DNA from 3 places in the Allobranchiibius huperziae genome. Region 3 is predicted to be linked to each of the others. Evidence: predicted binding sites of a transcription regulator. Region 3 holds the regulator's gene; each other region holds the start of a gene.
The links. Region 3 encodes LexA, which represses DNA repair genes until DNA is damaged. Its sites were predicted from a motif close to TCGAACANNTGTTCGA; they were not measured.
Positions count from the first base shown of each region.

Region 1: HNR15_RS05240 (DUF222 domain-containing protein) is a predicted target of LexA. The motif match lies at 1,240-1,255, and genes of this name have one in related genera.
Region 2: HNR15_RS03825 (HNH endonuclease signature motif containing protein) is a predicted target of LexA. The motif match lies at 4,769-4,784, and genes of this name have one in related genera.

Region 1 covers NZ_JACCFW010000001.1:1,100,902-1,107,716, forward strand. Annotated here, with positions in the region: gene HNR15_RS05240 (DUF222 domain-containing protein) at 1-1,159, opposite strand, end outside; gene HNR15_RS05245 (hypothetical protein) at 1,364-1,696, opposite strand; gene HNR15_RS05250 (hypothetical protein) at 1,751-2,140, opposite strand; gene HNR15_RS05255 (C40 family peptidase) at 2,191-3,891, opposite strand; gene HNR15_RS05260 (hypothetical protein) at 3,960-4,643, opposite strand; gene HNR15_RS05265 (SDR family oxidoreductase) at 4,903-5,796, shown strand; gene HNR15_RS05270 (glycoside hydrolase family 15 protein) at 5,811-6,815, shown strand, end outside.
Region 2 covers NZ_JACCFW010000001.1:803,282-810,096, forward strand. Annotated here, with positions in the region: gene HNR15_RS03805 (1-deoxy-D-xylulose-5-phosphate synthase) at 1-386, shown strand, start outside; gene HNR15_RS03810 (phosphatase PAP2 family protein) at 439-1,320, shown strand; gene HNR15_RS03815 (lysylphosphatidylglycerol synthase transmembrane domain-containing protein) at 1,325-2,425, opposite strand; gene HNR15_RS03820 (PIG-L deacetylase family protein) at 2,422-3,249, opposite strand; gene HNR15_RS03825 (HNH endonuclease signature motif containing protein) at 3,314-4,723, opposite strand; gene HNR15_RS03830 (glycosyltransferase family 4 protein) at 4,974-6,122, shown strand; gene HNR15_RS03835 (hypothetical protein) at 6,244-6,504, opposite strand; gene HNR15_RS03840 (hypothetical protein) at 6,494-6,815, shown strand, end outside.
Region 3 covers NZ_JACCFW010000001.1:2,293,350-2,300,164, forward strand. Annotated here, with positions in the region: gene HNR15_RS10780 (vitamin B12-dependent ribonucleotide reductase) at 1-570, opposite strand, end outside; gene nrdR (transcriptional regulator NrdR) at 695-1,204, opposite strand; gene HNR15_RS10790 (hypothetical protein) at 1,547-1,987, opposite strand; gene lexA (transcriptional repressor LexA) at 2,294-3,022, shown strand; gene HNR15_RS10800 (NAD-dependent protein deacetylase) at 3,056-3,946, opposite strand; gene HNR15_RS10805 (LysR family transcriptional regulator) at 4,074-5,003, shown strand; gene HNR15_RS10810 (ComEC/Rec2 family competence protein) at 5,022-6,815, opposite strand, start outside.

The DNA.
Region 1 (6,815 bases), 1.2 Mb from region 3:
GGTCCAGGTGCAGGATCTCGTTGGTGGGCCCGGGGTAGCGCGGTGCTGCCGTGGGTTCGGGGCTGTCGGGTGGGGTGGCGACGGTGGGTTCGATGGGGTGCCCGTGGCGGGTGGCGAATCGGAACCGTCCGGGTCTGTCGGGCGCGGGGTGGATGGTGAAGTCGCCGGTGTGGTGTCGGTCGTGGTGGTGGGGGCACAGGCTGATCAGGTTGGCCATGTTGGTGGGTCCGCCGTCGGCCCAGTGGACGATGTGGTGGCATTCCAGGTGGTGGATCGCCAGGCAGCCGGGGTAGGCGCAGCCGCGGTCGCGGTCTTCGACCAGGCGTCGGGTGCGGCGCGGGACGATGCGGTGGGCGCGTCCGACGTTGACGGGGGTGCCGCCGGTTTCCCAGACGGGTTGGAGCACCCCGTCGCAGGTCCACTTCCTCAGGAGGTGCGGTGGTAGGGCGCCGCGTGTGGTCAGCCAGCCTTGGCCGGTGGTGTCCAGGTGCAGGTAGATCCGGAACTTCTCGGCCCGCCCGGCGGTGGTGACGGTCCCTGCGTCCAGGGAGCGGGAGGCGATTTGGGCCATGGCGTCGGCCATCCGCACCCGCCGCCCGTCGTCTTTCGTGTTGGTGGTGGCGAGGAAGAGGGTGTCTTTGGCCTCTGCGAGGGCTTGTTGGACCAGGGCTCCGATGTCGGCGGGTACGGAGTAGGTCAGGTGGAACCGGTCGTGGTCGCACCACATCGATAGTTCCGCCGGTTGCGCCGCGACCGAGAACGGGTCTGGTGGGGCCGGCGGGGTGTCCGCCTCGTCGGTGGTGGTGGCGAAGTCGTATTTGACCAGTGCCCGGCGCAACTGCGGGACGGTGGCGTGCACCGCCAGGTCAACTACGACCTGGTCGTACCCGACCGGGGTGTGCGCGGCGACCACGGCGGCCTGACCCAGCGAGAGTCGCCCGGCGTGCACCTCCCGGGACAGGGCCGGTAGCTCGGCGGACCGGGCCGCGATCCGGACCAGGTCCCGGGCGGTGGCGGGGGAGACCCCGGCGAAGCAGGTCAACCAGTGTTCGGGGGACCGGATCCCGCCGATCGCCCACGACTCAGTGCGCACCAGGTCGCTGACCAGGTCGATCAGATCGGCGTGCGCGGCGTTCAACCGCCCACAGATCAGGCTCACCCGAGCGAGCGGATCAGTGGTCGAACCATGCTCCGGCACAACGAGACTCGAGCTGTCAGTGACAACTGCGAGGCCCGGTGTCGAACTCATGTATGAAGTCAACCACCCGCCACCGACAGCCCCTGAACGCAAGAGAAGGGACCGCGCCGGTGGCGCGGTCCCTTCCCTGGTCTGCGAGCTAGATCCCGCTGCGGACGGCGCGGGTCACGGGTGGGCCAGGTACTCGCTGGCCACCCAGCCGGTCAGCTTCTTCGAGCCGTTGTATCCGTAGCCGTAGACCCAGTAGTGGCCGCCTCCGGAGCGACCGGAGGAGCTGCAGTAGTGGAAGAGGGTGCCGCGCTTCACCTGTCCGACCGTGCCCGAGCTGGTGCTCGGGCTGCGGTGCACCTTCAGCCAGTCCGCGGTCTGCACGGCGCCGTAGCTGTCGATCGAGCAGCTGTAGCTGGCGGTCGCTGCGTGGGCCTGCGCGATCGGGACCGACAGCGGCAAGGTTGCCAGTGCGCCGGTGGCGAGGACGAGGGTGAGTGCCTTCTTCATCTGATGCTCCTTGGGGTAGGGGTCGTGCGACGGGCGGGTGAGGTCACGAGATCCTCACGGCCCGTACGGTCCGAGCTCGATGGAGTTGATGGGGGTCAGGTAGACGTTGTTCCAGGACGCGCCCTTGGCGTGCGACTCGCCCCAGTTGCCGAGGCCGGAGTTGCAGCTCTTGCCGTTGTAACCGGTGCAGAACGCCAGGCCGGCGTTGTACTGGTTGTTGAGCACGTAGTGGTAACCGACCTGATTGCTGAGGTTGTCCGTGCCGTAGTGGTAGTACCGCAGTGACGGGTGGTCGCCGTTCCAGCCGGCGTTCTGGGGATAGATGCACACGTAGCCGTAGGCGCAGCCGTGCACGGTGCTGCCCGCGGCGTGGGCGGGGGCGACGCCGGCGAAACCCAGCGCGCCGAGGCCCAGCGCCGAGACTGCTGCGATGCGTTTGTACATGAGCCGTTCTCCGATCTGTGAGGGGTGTGCGGGGTGGTGAAGGGGTGGCGTCACCACATCCGGACGGCGCCCCAGAAGGTGTCGCCGGTGGTGACGCTGGTGATGCCGTCGTGGTCGCCGGACTGGTAGGCGTTCATCTGCTTGCCGTTGCCCATGTAGATCGCGACGTGCTCGCCGGCGTTCTGGCCGTACCAGAGGATGTCTCCGGGCTTGAGCTGCGACAGGTAGTTGTCGACCTGGCCCGACCCGCCGTGGCTGGCAGCGTTGATGACGGCCTTGTGCGGGAGGGCGAGCGCCTTGGACCACTGGCCCCACGTGTAGCCGTCGAGCGCGTCCACCCCGGTGGCCTGGTAGTAGGCCCATCGCACGAGGCCGGAGCAGTCGAATCCGTCGACGTGGCAGTCGTTCGGAGCGCCGTTGCTCGGGTCGCACGAGCCGTAGGTCGGGCCGGGGGTCGAGCCGTGGCCGCCGTCCCAGGCGTAGATGCTGTATTTGTACATCGAGTCGCTGGTCACGGTGACCCGGCAGGCCTGCTGCATCATCTTCAGCGTCAGACCGGGGAGCCCGGTGTACGCCGTACCGCACGCGCTGCCGTTGGTGTTGGCGCCGCCGTTGCTCGGCGGGGAGGGCGGCGTCGGGTTGGTGGAGCCGCTGCCGCAGGACGGCAGGTTGACCCAGTAGTCCTGTGAACCGGTGAAGTACACCGCCGGCACGTATCCCGTGGCGCCGTTGTCATCGCCGATGGTCTTGGCCCAGCTCGAGGAGCTGTAGCCGCCGACGGTGGCGGTGGAGCCGTTCACCCGGCAGTAGAACCAGTTGGCCGAACCGCCGGTGTGCAGGTGGTCGACCACGCCGGAGGACGTCGAGGTCGAGCCGTAGAGCGGCACCCCGCCGGACGGCACCCAGACCGGGCAGTAGTACGCGGTCCCGCCCGAGGGGTTGTGACCGAGCGTGCAGCTGTCGTCCGAGGGCGGCGGCGCGGGCGTCGAGCACGCGGGCATCCCTGCCCAGTAGTTCTGCGAGCCGGTGAAGTACACCGCCGGGACGTATCCCGTGGCGCCGTGATCGTCGCCGATGGTCTTGGCCCAGTCGGAGGAGGTGTACCCACCGACCGTGATCGAAGAGCCCTTCTGCTCGCAGAAGAACCAGTTGCCGGTGCCCGCGGTGTTCAGGTGGTCCACGACCCCCGATCCGGACGAGGTCGATGCGTAGACCGGCGTTCCGCCGGAGGGCGTCCAGATGCCGCAGTACGACACCGTCGTGCCCGACTTGTTGGTGCCGGAGTGACAGGAACTGCCCGACGAGCCGGTCCCGCCCGAGCAGCTCGGCAGTCCGGCCCAGTAGTTCTCACTGCCGCTGAAGTAGACAGCGGGCACGTAGCCGATGGCGCCGTTGTCGTCGCCGACGGAGCGGGCCCAGCTCGTGGACTTGTACCCGGAGGCGGTCGCGGTGCCGCCTGAGGTCGAGCAGTAGAACCAGTTCGCCGTTCCTCCGCTGTGCAGGTGGTCGATGACCGAGGAGCCCTGCGACGTGCTGGAGTAGACGGGGATCCCGCCCGAGGGCACCCAGACCCCGCAGTAGTAGACGCTCTGGCCCGATGCGTTGTGCCCTGCGGTGCACCCGTCGGCGGCGTGCGCCGGGGTGGACCATCCGAGGGACAACGTCGCGACCGAGGTGAGGAGCAGTCCGAGGAGGACGGTCAGGATCCTCGGTCGCGTGGTGACTCCGGGGTGGAGCCGATCTTCTTTCATGGTGTGCCGCCTTCGCAGTCCCGGTCGCTGGTGGGGAGGAGCGCGGGCAGCACATCAGCAGCGGTCGGCTACCGGATGGACGCGTCGGACATTCTCGGACGTTCGAGATAGGGGAGCCCTGGGAGCGGCGCGTGCGATGCGGCGTTCGCCACGACATTGGCCGGCACCCATCCCCAGCCGCCGTCGGAGTCGTAGGCGATGTCGGCCTGGGTGTAGAGCCATATCTGAGCCACCGGCGCGCCCGAGTCGCCTGCATCCGCACTCCCGTGCGTCTGCCCGAGGAACCAGTTGTTGCCGGCGTGCAGGAAGCCGGTGCGGCACGAGCGGGCGTTCGGTTCGGCGTACGTGTGGGTGCCTGCCCACGTGCAGCACACGCAGGCTTGGACGACGACGGGACCGGTACCGCTGTCCGCTCGGTGACGCTCTGGCAGCAGCACCGGAACGGTGTGCAGTCCTCTCGCACGCCGGCTGCGGACCCGGGCGTTCTCCGTGGGCAGCTGCAGATCCTCGTCCGCGCGGATGCGACGGGTCAGGACGCCGTCGAAGAGGCGGTCGAGCGCGAGCGCCCATTCGTGCGCCTCCCGCGGGGTGGCGCCGAGGGCCAGGACGAGGGTGTCGAGCCGGTCCGCCGGCGGCAACGACGTCCCGGCGAGATAGCCGTGCAGAGAGGACCGGGGGATGCCGGTCGTCCGGACGAGGCTGTCCAGACCGATGCGCTGCCGCGATGCCCCTGCTGCGGCGCGGCGTCGCAAGTGGTCCAGTGCGAGGACGAAATCTGCTTGATTGCAGATCGATTCGGGCCGCGGTGTAGTGCAGCTCGTGGCGTGTCCGGTCACTCGAAACCCCCGAGAATTCAATGGTTTTCCCGTGCAATGGATCGAGAATGTACGCGCGCCACCTTGAGATCTGAGGAATCTGCCCCGGCCGATCTCGCAGAGCGATACGGGTCGACGCATGCGCGCGCCCCGGGCGCGACCACGAATCGGCGGTCGGGTGTACATACTGAGATGTATGGCTGATCAATACACCGTGACCGACCCGACCAAGATGTATGCCGACATCGATACGACCGCGCAGTATCAGGACGGTCCGGGTCTCGATGCCGACCTGGACAACCCGGCTGACCTCGGTGAGGAGACCTACCGCGGCAGCGGTCGGCTGCGGGACCGCAAGGCCCTGGTCACCGGGGGTGACTCGGGCATCGGCGCAGCGACGGTCATCGCATTCGCCCGCGAGGGTGCGGACGTCGTCATCTCCTACCTTCCCGAGGAAGAGAAGGATGCTCAGCGCATCAAGTCTCTGGTGGAGCAGGCCGGTCGCAAGGCGGTACTCGCTCCCGGTGACCTGACCGACGAGCGCTACTGCACCTCACTGGTGGAGACCACCGTCCGGGAGCTGGGTGGGATCGACATCGTGGTGTCCAACGGTGGCCGCCAGCAGCATGTCGAGGACCTGGCCGACCTCAGCTACGAGCAGTTCGACGACACCTTCAAGACCAACGTCTATGCGCTGTTCTGGATCGTGAAGGCGGCCCTGCCCCACCTGCAGCCTGGCTCGGCGATCATCGGCACCTCGTCGATCCAGGCCTATCAGCCCTCGCCGAACCTGCTCGACTACGCCACCACGAAGGCTGCGATCAACACATTCTGCAAGGGCTTGGCCCAGCAGGTGGGACCGAAGGGGATCCGTGTGAACGTCGTGGCGCCCGGCCCGGTCTGGACGCCGCTGCAGACTGCGGGCGGTCAACCGCAGGAGGAGCTGCCGGAGTTCGGCCAGTCGACGCCGCTCGGTCGGGCGGGTCAGCCGGCGGACCTCGCGCCCGCCTTCGTGTACCTGGCCTCCGCAGAGTCCAGCTTCGTGTCGGGGGAGACCCTGCACGTCAACGGCGGCATGCCCACACCGTGACCGCTCCCCATTGGATGAACGGTGGGGTTCAGGCGGTCTGGCACGGGGGCGACCCCGTGCCCGGACCGCTCGACGGGCGTGATGACGCCGGGTACGCCGATCTGCGCGACTACGCCTCGATCGGCGACGGCCGCACGATCGCGCTCATCGCCCGCGACGGCTGTATCGACTGGCTGCCGCTGCCCAATCTGGACTCGGCGCCGCCCTTCGCCGCGCTGCTCGATGCCGAGAACGGCGGGCGGATCGCCTTGGCGCCTGTGGAGCCCGCCACCATCGAACGCCGCTACGTGCCGGGCACCAACGTGTTGGAGACGACCTACACCACCGCGAGCGGTCGCGCCCGGGTGACCGACTCGCTCAACACCGGGCTCGCCGGCCGGCTGCCCTGGTGCGAGCTCGGGCGCAGGATCGATGGCTTGGAGGGCAGTGTGCTGTTGCGGGCGCACGTCGTGCCCGGCACCTGCCTCAACACGGCCTCGCCCTGGGTCTACGACTCGGTGCACGGCAAGGTGCTGCGGCTCGATGGGCTGACCATGGCGGTGCGCACGCTCGCGGAGGAGTCGGTGGAGGTGACCACGAGCTCGATCGCGGTGGACTACCGCACGAGTCCCGGCTCGCGGCACCTGCTCGGCCTGACCAGCACCGACAGCGAACCGCTCTACCTGCCCACCCCGCAGGACATCGACGACGGCGTGGACCGCACGATCGCGAACTGGCGCACGTGGAGCGATGCGTTCGGGTGGGACGGCCCGTGGCAGGAGGAGGTGCAGCGCAGCGCCCTGATGCTCAAACAGCTGATCTTCGCGCCGACGGGCGCGCTCGCTGCGGCCGCGACCACGTCGCTGCCGGAGTCGCTGACGAAGGACAAGAACTGGGACTACCGCTACTCCTGGGTGCGCGATACGGCGTTCTCGCTGACGGCGCTCTTCCGCTTCGGCGTGCGCGAGGAGACCCACGGTGCCATCAGCTGGATGCTGCGGATTCTGCGCGAGCAGGGGTCACAGCCGCAGGTGCTGCAG
Region 2 (6,815 bases), 1.5 Mb from region 3:
GGCCCCTGGCGGCCGTCGCCCTGGATGCCGCCGACCGGCTGGAGGCGACGGGCGTCGCGGTCACGGTCGTCGACCCGAGGTGGGTCCATCCGCTCGCCCCCGAACTCGTCACGATGGCCGCCGAGCACCAGCTGGTGGTGACCCTGGAGGACAACGCGGTCCCGGCCGGTCCGGGCTCCGCACTGCGCGACCGGTTGCAACAGATGAGCTGCAGCACCAAGGTGCTCACGGTCGGACACGAGGCCCGGTTCATCGGCGTCGGAGAGCGCGAGGACCTGCTCCGTGAGCGGGGCATCGACGTCGCGCACGTCGTCCGGCTGGTGCAGTCCTCCTGCTGGCCCGGCCTGCGGTCGGACGCGGTCCGCCTGCGCGCCCTGCAGGCGTGACCATCTGGTGGCATCACAGGTGCCGGCCAGGCGCGGTCGGCATACTGAATGGATGAGCGCATCCACCATGCGCCCTACGGGGCAGCAGACGCCGCCCCGACCTCGCACGTCGCCCTGGCGTCCCGCCGCTGCGATGGTGGGCGTCGCGGTCGTCGCGATCGTCGTGCTGGTGATGCTGCTGGTGCGCAACCGCACGGGCGCTAAATTCGACTACAAGATGGAGTTCGCCCTCGGCGGACCGCCGTGGCTCTTCTACAACATCGAGGACCGGCTGCAGCAGGTCTCCGTCACGAGCGTCGCCCTCGTGGGCATCCTGGTCGCGGCCGTGGCGTTGAGCCGACGCAGGATCGGGCTCGCCGTCGGCGCGATCGTGCTCATCGGCGGCGCGACCGTGACGACCCAGCTGCTCAAGGCACACGTCATCCACGAGCTGCCCGGCGACGTCGCCAACAGCATGCCGAGCGGTCATGCCACCGTGGGCATCTCCATCTCGCTGGCCGTGCTCATGGTGTTGCCGGTCGCGTGGCAGTGGTGCGTCCTGCCGGTGTGCGCGGCCACGGGATTCTTCTTCGGGGCGGGCACGGTGGTCGGCCACTGGCACCACCCCGGTGACGTGCTCGCCGCGCTCGCCGTCTGCCTGGCCTGGGCGGGCGTGGCGCTCGCCGTGGCGCACACCGTCGACCACGGTCGGCTGGGGCGCGCACCGCGTACGCCGAGCCGTCCGGTCCGCTCGATCGGGCCCGGTCTGGCCATCTGGTTGGTGATCGGCGGGATCGCGATGGTCAGTTGCCTCTTCCTGGCGTGGGGCGCTCAACCGACGGTGCACGGGCTGCGTGACCTCGTGCTGGGCATGACCGCGGTGGCTCTGGTCGCCGCGGGGACCGTGGTGGTCTACGGCTGGGTCTCCCAGGTCGCCCGGCGCTACCTGGTGTGAGGCGTCACCGCAGCTGATCGGGCAGGGCATCGCGCTCGTCGGCAACGTCCTGCGGCGGGTCGACCTTCGGCATCGACCACCACGCCGCCCAGCCGATCGCCCCCAGCGGCACCTCCAGCAGGTGGGAGAAGATCGCGAAGACCAGCACCCCTGCGGCCGCGGCCGGCTTGTCGGCGCCCCACGCGACGAGCACCGCGAGTGTCCCGGCCTCGCTGATGCCGAGGCCCCCCGGGGTGACTCCGACCGCGGTGAGCAGCCGGCCGAGCGCGTACGCCGCGAACAGGTCGGCGACCGGCAGGTCGACCCCGACCGCGGACATGGTGCGCCAGAAGAGCACGAAGTAGATGCCCAGGAAGGCGACCACGCCGAACGTCATCGGGAACCAGCCGGTCGTGGTGACCACGGCGAGCCTCGTGCGCTGATCACCGAGCAGAGCGGTCAGGTTCGGGCGCACGCCGCGCTGCTCACCACGACGCAGGCGGGCGATGCGGGCTGCCGCGTGCGCGTCGAGGAACCGGCCGAGGCGCAGGGTGAGGACGGGACTGATGAGCACCACGATGAAGCCGAGCAGCAGCACGAGCCCGATGACCCCGCCGTACAACGCGGCGGTGCGCACCGGCCCGGGCAGCGCGTTCTGCGACGTGGAGACCACCGCGAGACCGATGAGCGGCATGGCGAGCCGGGCGAGCACGTTCCAGACCGCGCTGACGATGATCGAGGTGGAGATGTTGCGGCGGGTGAAGCCCCAGCTGCGCGCGATGAAGTACGTCGCGGCCATCCCGACCGCTCCGCCACCTGGAAGCAGGTTGGACACCGACGACCCGCAGACGTTGATGATCAATGCCTTGGGATGGCTGAGGCCGGGCAGCGAGCCGGTGAGGGTGAAGGTGTAACACCAGAGGCCGAGCACCACGAGGCCGAAGAGCTCCAGGGCGCCCAGGGCACCCAGGTGCGACAGGTGGATCCCGATCTGATGCCAGCCCGTCTGCGCGACCAGCGGCAGCCCGAAGCCGAGCAGCAGCCCGGCCATCGTCATCCCGAGGACGCCGTTCAGCACCTGGTTCCGGGTGACCGTCGGGCGATGGGAATCGGGAGTCGTGCTCACCGGGGCAGCCCCTCGAAGATGTCGTGGGAGACCTGCCCGAGTCCGCCGCGTCGCGCCGGGTCGACGTACCACTCCCAGCCGAAGACCAGGTCGTAGAGCGGGCGGGGGACGCGCAGGAAGAGCCCGAGCGTGCGGTCGCCGTCGTCCGCGGTCGCCTGCGAGGCGTGGGCCCGCATCGATGCACGCTTCGCGGCGATCTGGCGGTGCACGCGGATCCGGTGGGTGATCGCGGAGCGGGGGGAGTAGGCCCGCTCGTACGAGGCGATGTCGAAGTCCGCGGGGAAGCGGTGCAGGCGCGACACCAGGCGGATACCGAGGACGAGCAGGTCGCGGGGGACGGTGGCCTGCAGAACCCGTGCGGTGTGGGCCATCTCGGCTGCGCGCGCGCCCACGTGGTGCACCTGGACGTGGTCGCGGTGGCCGTAGCCGCCGGCGGCGTCGTAGGTCAGGAGCACGTCCGCGTGCTCCTCGCGCAGGATGTCCGCCAGCCTGCCCGCGGCCTCCTCGACGTCGGCCCGCGCGAACCGTGTGGCACCCGGCGGATCGTCGTACAGCAGCGGCCCGCTGCCGGAGTCGGCGTACCCGAGGTGCACGGTCCGCGCCACACCGAGCGCCCGCGCCGACTCCTGCAACTCCCGCATCCGGACGCCGCCGAGCTGTCTCCCGTCAGAGCGGTAGGACGAGGCGGCGAGCCCCAGGTCGCCGTCGGTGGCCACGACGAGGACGACGCGGTGACCCGCGGCCGCCGCCTTCGCCATCGTCCCCGAGGTCAGCAGCGCCTCGTCGTCCGGATGGGCGTGGAAGACCACGAGAGTGTGCGACATCGCCGACCATCCTGTCGCATGCGGTTCCGTGCGGCCTGCAGGCGGCCCGGGAGGAAGCTGCGCCTCAGGTGATGTGGGCGTGTCCGCCGCGGGTGGCTGCTGGTTCACGGCCGGGTCGGGTGGGCATGAGTCCTGGGGTGAGGTTCCAGGTGACGCCGGTGGGTGTGGCGGTGGCGATGAGCAGATCGCGGTGCACGATGGTGTGGTGGCGGGCGCAGAGCAGTGCTGCGTTGGTGAGTCTCGTTTCGCCGCCGGCCCACCAGGGCCTCACATGATGTGCATCGCACCAGTCCGGTGGTCGGTCGCAACCGGGAAAGGTGCAGTGCTGATCCCGATGGATGATCGCCGTTCTGAGCCCACCGGTGAAGAGGCGTTTGGCCCGTCCGACGTCCAAGGGTTCGGACTCACCACCCAGAAAGACTGGAATCAGGTCGGCGTCGCAGGCGAGTCGGCGCAGAGTGCCGGCGTCGAGGTGCTCGCCGTCGGTGGTGCGTCCGATGCCTGGCAGGTACGTCGGCGCCGATCTGGTTTCTTGCGAACCGTTTTCGCTGAGATCGTCGAGCCGGCCTGCGTTGCGAAGGCCCTCGTAGAGGGTGTTGTAGTCCAGGGTGACCAGGATCTTCGCGGTGCCGCCGAACTCCCCGACCGGCCGCGGGCTGGTGCCGTCCAGCACACCGGCGGCGGTGTCGACCAGTCGCACCAGGGCATCCGCACGCCGTTTGGCCGGACTACGAAGATCGCGCTCCTGCGCATCATTATCGGTCACCGTTGGTGCGGGCGCAGAGAGCGCGCCTAGGGCGTGTTTGACCATGGCGGCGTGCCCGCTCGAGAGTTCGGCGACGAACCGGGTCAGCCCACTGGGCAGGTCGGCCCAGAAGACCGATTCGCAGTCCTGCTGGCGTTCTTCATCGCGGACCAGGCGTTCGGGGGCGTATTCGCCCAGGATCCGGGTGCTGAGCTGCCGCAATGTGCGAGACCCGTGGTCGGACAACGACAGGTAGCGACCGAGCAGGTCATCGCGGTCGGCGGTCGGGAGCTGCGGCAGGATCCGGGGCACTTCCCGCAACGCGACCGCCGCCGTGAGCACACTGGCCGACCCATCGGCCAGCGCCTCGGCGACCACCTTGTTGCGCGGGTCCGCACAATCGACTCCCACCATCCCGACCCGACGTACGACGGTCGGTTCGACACCGGCTGCTTGCCGAGCCACCCACGCGGGAGCGCCGGTGGCGGTGGAGTTGGCGACGGTCCCACGACCGAGGGCGTCGGCGGTGGCCAGGGCGGCGACGTTCTCCGCGCGGGAGCCGATCCGCAGCATGCCCCCGACGACCTCACCCAGGGCTGCTTCATCCAACTGCCACAACGCGCCAGGCCACTCATCCAACGCGCTGTTGAAGTCGCCGAGCAGGGCCATCAACCGGGCACCAGCACCCGGCCCAGCGGGACGATGCGTATCGGTCGTCGACTGCGCCATGTCCCCTCCTGGGCTGATGACGGCACCCTTGCCATCTACCCTGAATCATACGCGTGTTCGACACCGTTAGCAAGAGTGAATATGGCGAATCTGCCTGCAGATGTTGATTATTCGAGCATCGGACATCCACATCTCCCTCCGCCGTGGTGGGGTTTCCGGGTTCATCCACACCCCGCCGCACACCGGTTGAAACGCGACTTGAGGATCGGTGTCAGCGGGCACCCCCCGGGCGCATGGGATCGTGGGCGGCGTGAAGGTGGCTCTCCTGTCGGACTGTTATCTGCCCCGGCTCGGGGGGATCGAGGTCCAGGTGCACGACCTGGCGCGCCATCTGCAGGCGGCCGGGCACGAGGTGGAAGTCTTCACCGCGACCATCGGCCCAGCGCACCTGCGCATCGGCACCGACCGGCTCGACGGGATCCCCGTGCACCGGCTCGCGATCACGCTGCCGAAGGACTTCCCGATCAACCCGTTCGCGCCGCGCACCCTGCGGCACATGCTGCAGGCGGGCCGTTTCGACGTCGGGCACGCGCACATGGGCGTCGTCAGTCCGTTCGCCATGGACTGTGTGCGGGTGACGCAGGGTCTCGGACTGCCGACCGCGGTCACCTGGCACTCGGTGCACGGCCGCTCCGCGGACTGGATCGGGCTCACCGGATACGTCCGTCGGTGGGGCGCGCGAGGCGCGGCGCTTTCTGCAGTGTCCACCGTCGCGGCGGCGCCGATTCAGCGGATGGCGGGCCCGGGGTACCCGGTGCACCTGTTGCCCAACGGCATCGAGGGATCCGACTGGGCGCCCGGCACTCGTGAGGACGACGGGGTGATCCGAATGATCTCGGCCATGCGCCTGTCACGTCGTAAGCGACCGCTGGCCCTGCTGGAACTGGTGGACGAGGTACGCCGGCGGGTGCCGGAGCGCGACGTACGCCTGGAGATCCTGGGCGACGGCGAGCTGCGGCCCCGGTTGGAGCGGCGGGCCGCCGAACTCGATGCGGGGGAGTGGTTCAACGCTCCGGGTCGGATGACTCGCAAGCAGCTGCGCGAGCGATACCTCGCCTCGGACGTCTACATCTCGCCAGCCACCTTCGAGGCGTTCGGGATTGCCGCCCTGGAGGCGCGTACGACGGGGCTGCCGGTCGTGGCACCGCGTCGCAGTGGGGTCTCGACGTTCATCGCACACGGCGTCAACGGGTTGCTCGCGGGCAACGACCTGGGGATGGTCGAGGCGCTGGTCCGCCTGGTGAGTGACGACCGGCTGCGGCGACGGATCACCGAGCACAACACGGCGCAGCAGCCGCTCGAGTCCTGGCCGTCGGTGGTCGAACTGGTCACCGCGGAGTACCAACGAGCACAACGGCTGGAGCGCCGGCGCCGCGATCTGCAGATCGCCACCCGCTGACCGCCGAAGACGGCATCGACGTATCCAGGTCTCGTTTGCGCATCGCTCACAACCGATCGTCACTGTCGGGCGTCTTCCTACGTGAGTCTCCGACGAGATCGCAGACACACTCACCAGGGCGTTATCTCATGTACAGCACTCGCCAACGTTTCTTGGTCGCCGCACTCGGAGGCGTCACCGCCGCCGCGGGCGGAATTGTCGTGGCCAGCACCAGCCAGGCCTCGACATCGACCCCGTCGCCCACGACAGTGTCGCCGACTTCGTCACCGTCGCCCGTTTCGTCGTCGTCTTCGCGGGTGACAGTGCCGATGACTGCGGCTGCAGCGTCGTGCACCTCGACCAACATCCGACTGCGGCAGCACACCAGCTGGGTGACCATCACCGCCCCCGAGGGTGTCGGCACCCGCACCTATCAGCTCGCCGTGTCTGCCGCGCAGGACAGCCCCGCCACCATCGCCGAGCCGAGCGTCCGGCTCGATGCCGGTCGGACGAAGACGGTCCGGGTGAGTTGGCCCGCCGACTTCGGCTGGCTGGTCATCACCGTCAACGGAGGCACCCTGCACGGCGCGCTCCTGAGCAACGCGATCTACCAAGAGGGCCCGGACAGCGCACCCGACCCGAAGCTCTACACCGACTGTTCGTCAGCCGCGAACCCCGGCCAGCCGCCCGCGCCCTCACCGGTGACCACCGCAC
Region 3 (6,815 bases):
CCGCGAGAGGTTGAGGCCGGCGCCCGAACCGCCCTTGAAGATGAACCCCTCCTCCTTGTACCAGTTGAGGATCGAGTCCATCGAGTCGTCGACCGACAGGATGAAGCACGCCGAGACCTGCTGCGGGCTCTTGGTGCCCACGTTGAACCACACCGGGGAGTTGAAGCTGAACACCTGGTGCAGCAGCGCCCAGGTCAGTTCGTGCTCGAAGATCTCCGCGTCCTCGTCGCTCGCGAAGTAGCCGTTGTCGCGCCCGCCCTTGACGTAGGTCAGGACGACACGGTCGATCAGCTGCTTGAGGCTGGTCTCACGCACCGCGGTGCCGAGCGCCCCGCGGAAGTACTTGGTCGTCACGATGGTGGAGGCGTTGAGAGACCAGAAGTCCGGGAAAAGGACACCGCGCTGCTCGAAGATCGTCGCGCCGGTCTTCCAGTTCTGCTGCACGACGTCGCGCTGCTCCCAGGTCACCTCGTCGTACGGGTGGACGCCGGGCGTGGTGAAGATGCGCTCGATGTGCACCCCACGGTCTGCGCGGGCGGCGTCGGCGCGGGCGCCGGTGGTCTCGGTCATGCTGTTCCTCCGTGTGACGTGGTGAGCTGGGCTGCTGATGCGGGTGGTGCTGGTGATGCTGTGGGGCCTTGCGGTACGCGCACGGGTTACTGCTGCAGCACCCGGCGCACGGGATAACCGGGTATCAGTGATCCTCCCCGGCACCACTGACAACGGGATCGTCGGCGGCGTACGAGGGGCCGAGCACCTGACGCTCGGCGCGAAGCAGCGCGATCGCCGCCTCGAAGTCGCCCAGGTCGTCGAAGGCCTGGTAGACAGAGGCGAATCGCAGGTAGGCGACCTCGTCGAGGGCACGCAACGGGCCGAGGATCGCCAGACCGACGTCATGGGCGTCGATCTCGGCCAGTCCCTGCATCCGGATGGACTCCTCCACCTGCTGGGACAGCAGCGCCAGGTCGTCCTCGGAGACCGGGCGGCCCTGGCACGCCTTGCGCACCCCGACGAGCACCTTCTGGCGGCTGAACGGCTCGCTGGCTCCGGACCGCTTGACGACGGTCAGGCTCGTGGTCTCCATAGTGGAGAAGCGCTTGCCGCAGCTGGGGCACTGGCGGCGCCGTTTGATGCAGGTGCCGTCCTCGCTCGAGCGGGAGTCGACGACGCGACTGTCCTCGTGCCGGCAGAACGGGCAGTGCATGCGTGTCTCCCTCACCCTCGACGATCGGCTCACACCGATCACTCGCCGTCCACGCCGTAGCCCCGCCGAACGAGCCGCCCACCTGTGGGTAACTCGTGGACAACCGGGGGATATCCGCGCTGTGCCTTGGGATAACCCGGGTCGACCTGGGGACTACATGTGGACAACTTACATCGATGTAACTACTAGATGTAGGGATCGTATTCCGGTGGAGGGGGTGATGCAACCTTTAGAGACTGCCCGGTTTCCGCGGGGTCGTTCGTGCTGGTCAGAGGGCCGCCGAGGGCGACACGGAGGCGGTGTCGGCCCTGCTACGGGGCGCCAGAAGGCGCGCGGCCGGACTCAGCGAGGCAGGCGCAGTTGCTCGCCGGCGAACACCTGCAGGGTGTTCAGTCGATTGGCGGCCTGCACCCGCTGCACCGCATTGCCGATCGGCAGCTGGGGGTAGGCGTGGTGGGCGACCGAGGACAGGGTCTGGCCCGACTGGACGACCACGGTGTCGTAGCGCTGCGCGGACCCGCCGCCGCCCACTGCGGCACGGGCTCCCGCCACTCCCCCGACGAGACATAGCAGGAGTGCGCACAGCGTGATCAGCAGGCGACCGCGACGAGTGATGTGCATCGTCGGCGCAGGTGCGTCCACGAGCGCGGGCAGATCAGGGACCGCGCGCAGGTGGCCGCGACGGATGGACGCGGGCGCCGTACGTCGCGATGCGCCGGGACGACCCGGCCGGGCAGGGGTGGCGGGAGTGACCCAGCTGGGAACAGCGGTGACGGCACTCATGAGATCCTCCGATAACTCGTCGATCGTACGTGTGTGCGATCGATCATCTGTCTGATGTCTAGCACGCGCGTTCGAGAAAATCCAGACACGCCCCGAACAGATGTTTGGAAAGTGTGTCCGACTCTCGTAATCTCGTGCTCACCTGCAGAACTGAAACACCGACCACCGACAGCCCCTGCTCAGCAGTTGTGAATCCGCGGAACGACGCCGAATACGGCGACTCATCGGTCCCGGGGACGCAGCCGTTCGGACACCTGGGGCGGGCGGTGGCAGCACGATCCACTCGGAGAGGGACGGACGAAGACCATGGCCAAGGTGCACCAGATGCCCGAGCGCGACGACGACGGTTTGACCACCCGACAGCGGCGCGTGCTGGAGGTCATCCGCAACTCCGTGGACCGGCGCGGTTACCCGCCGAGCCTGCGCGAGATCGGCGAGGCCGTCGGCCTGACCAGCCCCAGCTCCGTCGCTCACCAGCTGTCGATGCTCGAGCGCAAGGGCTACCTGCGCCGCGACCCCAACCGGCCGCGCGCCATCGAGGTCATCTCACCGGACCAGGACAAGGACCAGCGCGGCTACCGGGGCGGGTCCAGCGTCACCAACGCGCCGGACGGTGACCTGAGCGTCGAGGACGAGACCGGCATCGGCGACCGACGACCCAGTGCGTCGTACGTCCCGGTCGTCGGACGGATCGCCGCGGGCGGTCCGATCCTGGCCGACGAGGTCGTCGAGGACGTCTTCCCGCTGCCCAAGCAGATCGTCGGCGAGGGCGACCTCTTCCTGCTGAAGGTCGTCGGCGACTCGATGATCGACGCCGCGATCTGCGACGGCGACTGGGTCGTGGTGCGTCAGCAACCGACCGCGACCAACGGCGACATCGTCGCGGCGATGCTCGACAACGAGGCGACCGTCAAGACCTTCAAGCGCACCGGGGGCAAGGTCTGGCTGATGCCGCACAACACGGCGTACGACCCGATCGACGGCGACGACGCCGTGGTGCTGGGCAAGGTCACGGCGGTGCTGCGCAGGGTCTGAGCGACCGCGGTCGCCCGGCGCTCCTCAGGCGCGTTAGACGCCCGGTGCACCCACGGCCGGCGCTCCCAGTCGGTCCGCCAGCGCCGTCAGGGTGCTGCCCAGCGGCGCCTCAATCTTCAGGTCGGTCTCGCCGTCCCCGCGGGTCCATCCGTCGTTGATCACGATCACGGGCACGCCGATGCGGGCGGCCCGGCGCACGAACCGGTAACCGGACATCACCGCGAGCGACGACCCCAGGACGAGCAGCGCCGACGCCTCTTCGACGAGGCCGAAGCATTGCTCCACCAACGGTTTCGGCACCGATTCGCCGAACATCACGACGTCCGGTTTCAGCAGGTCCGAACCGCACACAGGGCAGTCGGCCGTGACGAACGCGCGCACGATCGCCTCGGGCAGCGCGACGTCACCGTCGGGTCGGACCGCGCCTCCGATCGCGCGGTCGAATCCGGGGTTGGCGTCGCGCAACCAGTCGTCCATGTCATCGCGGCGATGCGTGCTCGAGCAGGCCATGCAGACCACCCGCTCCAGGTTGCCGTGCAGCTCGAGCACCTCGCTCGCACCGGCCGCCTGATGCAGCCCATCGACGTTCTGGGTGATGACGCTCGTCAGGGTGCCGGCGGCGAGAAGCCTGGCGACCGCGCGGTGGCCGTCATTCGGTCGGGCAGCCGCAAAGCGTGGCCAACCGACGTAGGAACGTGCCCAATACCGCTGCCGCGCTTCATGACTGGCGCGTAGCTCGGTCACCGTCATCGGCTGCACCCGACGTACGCCGCGGGCGTCGCGGTAACTCGGCAGACCCGATTCGGTGGACAGGCCGGCTCCGGTCAGGGCGACCAGCCCGCCATCCGCCAGGTAGCTCGCCAGTCCGTCCCATTGATCCGGGCGCACTCCCTCGGGCACCGGGGAGACCGCAGACTCGAGCACGTCATCAGTGTCGCACCGGCCCCGTGGCCCCGTGGGTGCGCGGGTGGCCACTGCGATGCATGGCTGGTGCAGAACGAAAGCACGAAGATGGGTTCCGATGGATAACCTTCCATTATATGATTGGCGGATGATCGACGCTGCGGGCCTGCGGGTCATCCGGGCCATCGCCGACGAGGGCAGCTTCACCGCTGCGGCCACCTCTTTGGGCTACTCCCAGCCCGCCATCTCCCAGATGGTGCGCCGTCTGGAGGACCGGATCGGCACCGTCCTGGTCGAGCGCCTGGGCCGCAGCGTGCGGCTGACCGAAGCCGGCGCGGTGCTGGCCCGTCACGCGGGCCCCGTGCTCAGCGCCCTCGAGGCCGCCGAATCAGAGGTCGCCGCGATCGCCGGGTTGCGCGCCGGCCGCGTCCGCCTGATGGCCTTCCCCTCCTCCTCCTCGACACTCGTCCCGCACGCGCTCGCGATGGTGCGAAAGGCCTACCCCGACGTCGAGGTGACCTTCACCGAGGCCGAGCCCCCCGAGTCGCTGGCCGCACTGCGGGCCGGCGAGTGCGACATCGCCGTCGCGTTCGCATACGACGGTGCGCCGCTGGCCCGCGGCGAGGACGACATCGAGGCGTTCCAGTCCCGCAAGCTGCTCGACGACGAGGTGCGCCTGGTGGTGCCGTCGGACCACCCGCTCGCCGGCGCCGCGTCGGTGCGGATGACCGACATGGTCGACGAGCAGTGGATCGCGGGATGCCCACGATGCCGCGGACACCTGCTCTCCCTGGCCGAGCGCGCCGGATTCAGCCCGTCGGTCTCGTTCGAGACCGAGGACTACGTAGCGGTGCTGGGTTTCGTCGCCGCGGGCCTGGGGGTCGCCCTCGTGCCCGACCTGATCCTGCACTCGGCGCACAACGACGGCGTGACGATCCTGCCGATCAAGCCGACCCCCCGTCGGACCGTCTACGCCGTCACCACCCCGGACCTCACGCGCGTGCCCGCCGTCGCCGCGACCCTGGAGGCGCTGTGCGCGGCGTCCACCTCGGTGCGGTCGGCGACACCGGTCGCCTGAGACTCCCCCACCTGCCCGTCAGGGCCTGTCGACGGTGACCCGCCCGTCGCGCACAGCCACGACCACGTCCCCTCCGCGGTCGGTGCGGTAGGTCGCTCCGGGCAGGCTCTTCAACAACGACAACGTCGAGGGCGTCGGCAGTCCGTAGTCGTTGTGAGCACCGACGCTGATGATCGAGATCGGTGCGTGCACGAAGCGCACCAGGTCGGCGGACTGGTTGGCCGAGCCGTGGTGGGCCACCTTGAGCACGTCAAAGGGCGGCCCCGTCGGCTGATGACTCAGCTCGCCGTACACGGCAGCGCCCGCCTCACGCTCGATGTCACCGGTCAGAAGGATCCGCAGGCCGTGGGTGCGCACGTCGAGGGTGATGCTCGCGTTGTTCTGGATCGAGCCGGCGTCGATCTCGCGGCTCGGCCACAGCACGACGGCGTGCACCCCGGGCCAGTTCACGGTGTCTCCCGTGACCAGGGTGCGCACCGGAATGTGGCTCGCGGCGGCAAGCCGGTGCACCAGCGGGGCGTTGCTGGCCGCCTCCCGGGTACCGGGCGCGCTCGTCGCGACCACCGGCGTCACGAAGATCTCCCCGACGGATCGCCCCCGCAGGGCACCGGTCAGACCGCCGACGTGGTCGAGGTGGAAGTGAGTGAGCACGATCGCGTCGATACGGGTGACGCCGGCGCGATGCAGGCAGGCGTCGATGTGCTGCGGGTCGGGCCCGGTGTCGACGACGACGCCGTGCCCCGGAGTCGTGGCGAGCACCCCGCCGTCGCCCTGCCCGACATCGCAGGAGATCCACACCCACCCCTGCGGCGGCCAGCCGAGATGCGGCAGCGGCCACGCCGCGGCCGTCAACGCCAGCGCGCAGCCGGCGGCCAGCGCCGGATGGGTACGGGCACGCCCCCACAACCCGACGCCGCCCCAGATCGCGAGCACGGTGAGCGCGCCGAGCAGGAGCGCACCGCCCAGCCCGCTCGGCCACGGCAGGACCCCGCCCGGCACCCGGGCGCCGACGTGGGCCACCCAGGCGATGCCCCAGGCCGGGACGGCCGCGCACCACGCCGGAACTGCGGCGACCGCCGGACCGAGCGGGCTCGCCAGCACGGTCACGACGCCGGCGAGGGTGGCCGGCTCGACGAAGACCGCAGCGAGCAGATTGGCGGGCACCCCGACCAGACTCACCGACGACTGCAGCAGCACGATCACGGGGGCGCACGCCGCTTGCGCTGCCAGCGGGATCGCGATCGCGTCGGCGACCGGTCGCAACCTGAGGGGCAACCGCGCCGCCATCGCGTCACTCCACGGCCGGGCGAAGAGCAGAAGACCCAGGGTGGCCAGGGCAGAGAGGGCGAACCCGTACGAGCGGGCCAGCCACGGATCCCAGGCCAGGAGTACGACGATCGCCGCCGCCAGCGCGGACGAACCGACCCGGCGGCGTGACATCGACACCCCGAGCAGACCGACCACGCCCATCACCGCGGCCCGTAGCACGCTCGGCTCGGGTCGGCACAGCAGGACGAACCAGCCGAGGACGAGCAACGCGAGCGGCGTACGCCACCGGCGCGGGACCCGGCACCAGCCCGCCAGCCAGCCCGCACCGACGAGGACGAACGTGACGTTGGATCCCGACACCGCGGACAGGTGGGTGAGCCCGGTGGCCCGCATGTCGTCGTTCAACCGCGTGGGCATCCGCGCGGTATCGCCCGTGACCAGGGCCGGGACCAGGCCGCGCGGATCGGCGGGCAGCGATGCCGTCGCGGCGCGGGTGTCGGACCGCAACGACTCCACCCACCGGGTCAGCGGACCGGGCCTGCC